Regions from separate parts of the Paenibacillus sp. FSL E2-0190 genome, predicted to be linked through region 2. Evidence: riboswitches for the same ligand, from Rfam matches in the RefSeq annotation. Region 2 holds a riboswitch; the other holds the start of a gene.

Region 1 (3,413 bases), 3.1 Mb from region 2:
CGGATAATTCAGCCCCTTTAGATACAATAAGACCAGCAAGTACATCATTGTGTCCGCCCAAATATTTGGTAGCACTATGGACTACAATGTCTGCACCTAATTCCAGAGGACGCTGGAAAAATGGAGTCAGCAGTGTATTGTCTACAATTGTGAGCAGCCCATGATGACGGGCCCAAGTAGCTACTGCTGCAATATCCGTAACCATCATCAAAGGATTCGTTGGCGTTTCAATAAATATCGCCTTCGTATTTGGAAGGCGTGAAGCCTCAAGCGCATCCAAATCATTCGTATCTACATAGGAAGCAGTGATTCCAAACTTGGACATAATTCGTTCCAACAAACGATAGGTCCCTCCGTAAAGATCCAGCGAAACGATCAAGTGATCGCCTTGCCCAAACAGGGTAAATATGGTTTGAATAGCTGCCATCCCAGAACTACAGGCAAAACCTGCATCACCAGACTCCAATTCCGCAGCCGCATTCTCTAGTACGGAACGGGTTGGACTTTTGGTACGGCTATAATCGAAACCTGTGCTCTGCCCAAGCTTCGGGTGACGGAATGCCGTAGCATTATAGATAGGAAAATTAATGGCTCCGGTAGCCGGATCTTCTTGTGAACCTATTTGTGCCAGTCTACTTTCAATCCTAAGTTTGTCGTCCATGATAAATGCCTCCTAAATTGTAATGTAGCGCTGATCTTAATAAACAATCGGGTCGATATCGTAAGGTGTCTCTTGATATACATAGTAATTGAGCCAATTAGAGAATAATAAGTTGGCATGTGCACGCCACACTGCAGGAGGTGTTCGTTCTGGATCATCTTTAGGGAAATAGTGTTTCGGCAAGGCCATCTCCATGCCCCTCTCCAAATCACGATCATATTCCCATTTCAAGGATAATGGATCGTATTCGGAATGTCCGGTCACAAATATTTGTTTGCCGTCGGTCGTAGCTACTAGATACATACCAGCTTCTTCGGATTCCGCCAGAATCTGCAGATCTGGATTGCTCTCAATATCTTCGCGGGAGACATCGGTATGACGGGAATGCGGTACATGGAATACCTCGTCAAAGCCGCGCAGCAATTTAATGTTATTTTGATTAATCGTATGGGAGAATACTCCAAAACATTTTTCAGGCAAAGCTACTTTACGAACACCAAAATGATGATACAACCCTGCCTGCGCCGCCCAACAGATATGCATGGTCGAGGTCACATTATCCTTGCTCCATTCAAAAATCTCTTTTAGCTCTTCCCAATAGGATACTTCCTCAAACTCCATTTGCTCTACGGGTGCTCCTGTAACAATAAGACCATCCAAACGGCGGTGGCTGATCTCGTCAAAAGTTTTGTAAAAGCTTCTCAAATGCTCAGCAGAAGTATTCTTAGAAGTATGTGAGCGTGGATGCAGCAAGGTAACGTCAACCTGTAGCGGTGAATTTCCTATTAAACGCAGCAATTGAGTCTCCGTCGTTTCTTTAGTCGGCATGAGATTCAGAATAGCAATCCTTAGTGGACGGATATCCTGATGGAAAGCCAAACTATCATCCATCACAAAAATATTTTCACCGGATAGTATTTCTTTTGCTGGTAAACTGTCGGGAATTTTAATTGGCATTGTCTTTCCACTCCTTAACTGTATTTAGGTTATGTTGTCACATCGCGGCTTTCTGAACAATAAAAAGACCTTTCTCGGAAAACGAGAAAGGTCATATCTACAGTCATATGCGCCTCTCTCATCTGCCAGAAACTTTTGGACGAGGTTTAGTCGTCAGCAAAGTTCCGCAAGAATTAGCACCGTGCGTTCACACGCCGGTTGCCGGGTTTCATAGGGCTAGTCCCTCCACCTGCTCTTGATAAGATTTAGCTGTATTCAGTTTAAACTTCTTTAAAATTTACTTTAAATCATGAACCTCCTTTTCGTCAAGTCCATACAATGCTGAAGTAGCCTCAAAGTAACAATAAATTTGCTTGAAAGAGGCATACTCCGTTGTTATACTAGACAAGTATTTCATACCTGAACGAAAAGAAGAGGTGAGAAGAAGAATGGAAGGCGACCCGAGCTCGCAATTAAGTGTACAGAATGAGCAACCACACAGGATAATCATCAGCTTGCCGGCGGCGGGAGCAGTTCTTCTTCATGCCCTCGAATCGTCATTCGGCCTCTTGTATTGATTGTAACGCCGGCCAAGCTGATTTTTTCTCTGTGCTTAATTAGCAGTCCCTGGTGAAGACCCGGGGATAGAAGGAGTGGAATCAGATGAAAATCCGGCTGGTGAATGCAGGGGTTTTTACACCTATTGATGAAATTGATGAAACATTGACACCCCCAACAGAAGGGTTCTATTGGATTGATGCAGATGTGGAGGATTTGGAGCTGCTTCAGCCCCTGTTCAACCTGCATGATCTCGCTGTTGAGGATTGCCTTAGTGAAGAGGATCAACGTCCAAAGATCGAAATATACGAAAGTCATTACTTTATTGTTGTAAACAGCATCCGCTTTGATGATGAGGAAATCTTCCTGCGGGCGCTCAATATATTCTTGGGCAGACATTATATTATTACTGTAACGAAACAAAAGATTCACGAGCTACGCGTCCTGAAGCCCATGTTATGGGAACAAGAGGTTAGCGAACCCGACCAATTCCTTTACCTGCTTATCGACCTTGTCGTAGATAATTATTTCTCCGTAGGTGACCGAATTGAAGCCCGGATTGAGAAGCTTGAAGAGGATATCCTAATGCATACCAAGAAATCTCATCTGAGTGAGATTATCGGTCTGCGAAGTGAGATCTTATGGTTAAAGAAGATGCTGGGACCACAGAAAGAGGTTATCAATACCCTGAATAAAAAAGACCTCCGTCTGATTGATGATCAGCTGCAGAAATACTTTAGCGACATTTATGAAAATGCAGTTAAAATATCCGAAACCTTTGAGACGTACCGCGATCTCATGGGCAACTTACGTGAGGCCTACCAATCCAGTATCGCCAACCGCGCCAATGAAATTATGAGAGTATTTACCGCGATTACAACGATATTCATGCCTTTGACCGTAATTACCGGAATCTATGGGATGAACTTTGATCATATGCCGGAATTGCATACGAAATACGGTTATTTTGCCGTTATAGGTCTAATGTTGACGTTAGGCTGTGGGATGCTGTATGTATTCCGCAAGAAAGAATGGCTATGAAAATAAACGGACGAATAGGCAAGACGAAGGCCCTTTAACCCTATGGTGTAAGGAAGCCTTCGTCTTTTTGATATGATAAAAAGCTACTAGAAACTGGTCGCCATGCCCACTTTAGGAGCTTGCTCCCGCCGGAAACGAATGCGGATCAGCCGCAGACGTTCATAATAGCTATCCAGCCCTTCTGCTGCTGAAAAATCCTCCCCATACACCTTATGCA
Region 2 (3,413 bases):
GGAACCAAGAGATGGCATGAAGCGCGCGAGTATGATCATAAGCTGGAGGCTCAAAAGAAGCCCGTAAGTAAGGCTTTTCGCAATTTAACCTGTTTTACTGCCATCTATTCTTATATTGTCGTGTATATTGGAGCCTTTGTAAGTCATACGGATTCACAAGGCGGGTGTTCGGGTTGGCCGCTTTGTAATGGAGAATGGGTTCCGGAGCTTTCCGGAGGTGTAGGTGTTGTTTTTACGCATCGGATTGCGGCTTTAATCTTATTCATGCTTACTGCGCTGCTTGGGCATTTAGCATTTTGGAAACATAAGGATTATCCAGAGCTTAGAGCGCTGGGTGTAGCTGCAGTGCTGTTATGCTTGATGCAGGTATTTAGTGGGGCGGCTGTGGTTTACACTCTAGATAATGAAAGGCTGTACATATTTGCCGCTTTGGCTCATATTTTACTGATTGCCAGTTTGTTTGGTGTCTTATGTTATATGAGTGTAAGAGTCTGGCAGCTAAATCGCGCGAGTAGTGTCGTGTCTGGAAAAAATGTAACGAGCCCAATGATTCCACCGCCTTGGTAGAACATTCCCTCCGTGGATAGAGGTGCTTCACCCGCGGAATAATAAAGTGGAAATCGGTATATCGTGGAGCTGATTGGCCGATGCTTACGTCGCGAGTTTTGTACGAAGCAGTCCATGGAAGCAGACGCTGAACAAAACTTTAGGAGGACTGGGATATGCTGCGGGTATTACTTGGAGAGCCGCCTCGAAAGAACAGCGGTGTGTTGGCTGATGCGATGGAGAATATGGCCACTTTTGCAGCATTGCTGCGCAAGGAAATGAGTGCCCATGAGGATAATGACCATGAATACCGCAAGCTGGAGATTTGGACACGTGGGCTGATTTCCTCTCTGGATGAACTGGAGCAAAGTTGGTTCGCGGCCGCTTTTTACCGGAAATTAGTGATTGCGGGTTATATGGATGATATGACACCGGTGGAACAGGGCGATTATGCACGTTATGTTTATTTTTATAAAGATGGCTTTATCCGGGTTTTCTCTCTTCTGGACAAGCTTGGGACGGTACTGAATCATTTTTATGATCTCAAAACATCCAAATTAAAAACGCACTTTTCTTACTTTACAGTGCTGCGTCAGCTTCAATTATTGAATGTGCATCCTGCATTAGCGGATCAACTGGAAGAGATTAAGAACTCCTACCGCGATCCATTGGAGAATTTACGCAAGCGCAGAAATGCTGAAATTCATTATATGAATTCCGAAATGCAGGATGATTTGTGGCAGCGGCACCAAGGTCTGCATGACAAAATTCAGCTCGAGGATCTGGATAGCCATCTTGAGGATTTAAAACAATCGCTCGAAATGAACTGTAAGACATTAATCGCGGCATTCAGCTACAGCAATGAACAGCTGCGTAAGGAAATAAGCAAGGTAAAGAGCATAAAATCGTAATTGTTCAATATATTTCCTTTTGACAAAAATCGATAAACTCACTATACTTATGCTTGCATTAAAGTATGTACGATTTCAGAAAAAATATAATTTCATAACTTTATCTTATCGAGAGCGGCGGAGGGATAGGCCCGATGAAGCCCGGCAACCGATTTGTAACCAGCGCGGGAAGCGTTGTACAAATGTCATGGTGCTAATTCCTACAATGGCGCAGGTTGCGGTCGTTGGCAGATGAGAAGGCATTGTCTTAATAAACCCACAGAGCCTCTTGCGATCTGCATCGATCGTTGGAGGTTTTTTTGTATAGAATAAGTGAAGTATAAAGGGGGGGCGACGAGAGTTGATTAATCTAAAAGGGATAACAAAGGTTTATGGAAAAGGGAGTAATGCGGCAACAGCACTTTCTGGATTGAATCTGTCCATCGAGAAAGGTGAAATATTCGGAGTCATCGGCCACTCTGGAGCCGGGAAAAGTACATTGATCCGTTGCATTAATCTGTTGGAACGTCCGACAGAAGGAGAGGTCTGGGTAGACGGTGTTGAGCTAACCAGTCTTAACCAAGGTCAGCTGCAGGAACAGCGGCGCAAGATTGGGATGATTTTTCAACATTTCAATTTGCTGTCTTCAGCGACCGTGTACGATAATATTGCCTTTCCACTGCGCCTTGCAGGTACGTCGAGAACAGCTATTGATACAAAAGTCAAAGACCTGCTCGCTCTAGTTGGGCTTGAAGAACATAAAGATAAGTTTCCTTCTCAGTTATCTGGAGGACAAAAGCAGCGGGTCGGCATCGCCCGGGCACTAGCCAGTGACCCTGATGTGCTGCTGTGTGACGAGGCCACTTCTGCGCTTGATCCCCAGACAACAGATTCCATTCTTAAGCTGCTACTCGATATTAATAAAAGATTCCATTTGACCATTGTGCTGATCACACATGAAATGCATGTAATCCAGAGCATCTGCGACCGTGTCGCGGTCATTCATGGTGGTGGGATTGTTGAGCAAGGCAAAGTTACAGAGGTATTTCTCAAGCCGCAGCATGAGGTTACACGCGATTTCATCCGCAGTGAGACACAGAATGAAGGACCTCTTCGAGTGGCGCTTGATGCTGCTGCAGGGGATAACTCTCAAGCTGTCAAAATTACTTTTTTCGGAGAAAAAACTTACGGCTCGGCACTATCCGATGTCGTGCGTGATACGGGTGTAAGCTTTGCAATCTTACATGGTACCATCTCAACGATTAAAGATGTGCCTTATGGACAGATGATTGTGCGGTTCGAAGGGCCAGCTGAGGCGATTGCTGTAACGATCTCCAGACTAATTGCTCAAGGCCTTGATGTGGAGGTGATTTCGTAATGAATTTTGCAGATCTAAATTGGCAAGAAATGATGGATGCTACGGTTGCTACTATAAAAATGATATTTTTTTCCGGATTGTTCACAATTATTCTTGGTTTACCACTCGGAATTCTATTGTATTTATGGGGGAAATCGAATAGTATAGTAATCAGAGTAACTTACTCGGTCTTATCATTACTTGTAAATATCCTACGTTCCGTACCCTTTATCATTTTGATGGTGGCTCTAATTCCTTTCAGCAAAGCCGTTGTTGGAACCTCCATTGGTGTACTCGGTACGATTCCACCTCTGGTGATTGGTGCAGCTCCGTTTTTTGCCCGTTTGGTAGAGACGTCGTTAAGAGAGGTAGACCGCGGAGTCATCGAAGCCGCACAAGGTATGGGAGCATCGACGAACCAAATCGTTATGCGTGTTCTTTTGCCAGAAGCTCGTCCAGGTCTGCTAGCTGGAGTTACGATCACACTGGTTACACTGGTCTCCTATACAGCAATGGCTGGTATGGTTGGGGGCGGCGGATTAGGTGACTTGGCGATTCGTTACGGCTACCACCGCTATGAGACGGAGATTATGATTGTTTCTATAATATTTATTGTCGTA

Evidence for each region. A riboswitch is a leader RNA that binds a small molecule or an ion and turns the genes downstream of it on or off. The one in region 2 is predicted to bind S-adenosylmethionine.
Region 1: it holds a riboswitch for S-adenosylmethionine, as region 2 does, so the genes downstream of both, metA (homoserine O-succinyltransferase) here and NST25_RS25905 (methionine ABC transporter ATP-binding protein) in region 2, are expected to answer to the same signal.

What each region holds. Positions count from the first base shown of each region.
Region 1 covers NZ_CP150306.1:1,948,602-1,952,014, reverse strand. The annotation lists gene NST25_RS08305 (PLP-dependent transferase) at 1-661, opposite strand, end outside; gene metA (homoserine O-succinyltransferase) at 698-1,618, opposite strand; SAM riboswitch class I at 1,734-1,863, opposite strand; gene corA (magnesium/cobalt transporter CorA) at 2,261-3,196, shown strand; gene NST25_RS08290 (HRDC domain-containing protein) at 3,283-3,413, opposite strand, start outside.
Region 2 covers NZ_CP150306.1:5,901,000-5,904,412, reverse strand. The annotation lists gene NST25_RS25915 (heme A synthase) at 1-567, shown strand, start outside; gene NST25_RS25910 (Cthe_2314 family HEPN domain-containing protein) at 723-1,457, shown strand; SAM riboswitch class I at 1,560-1,695, shown strand; gene NST25_RS25905 (methionine ABC transporter ATP-binding protein) at 1,798-2,814, shown strand; gene NST25_RS25900 (methionine ABC transporter permease) at 2,814-3,413, shown strand, end outside.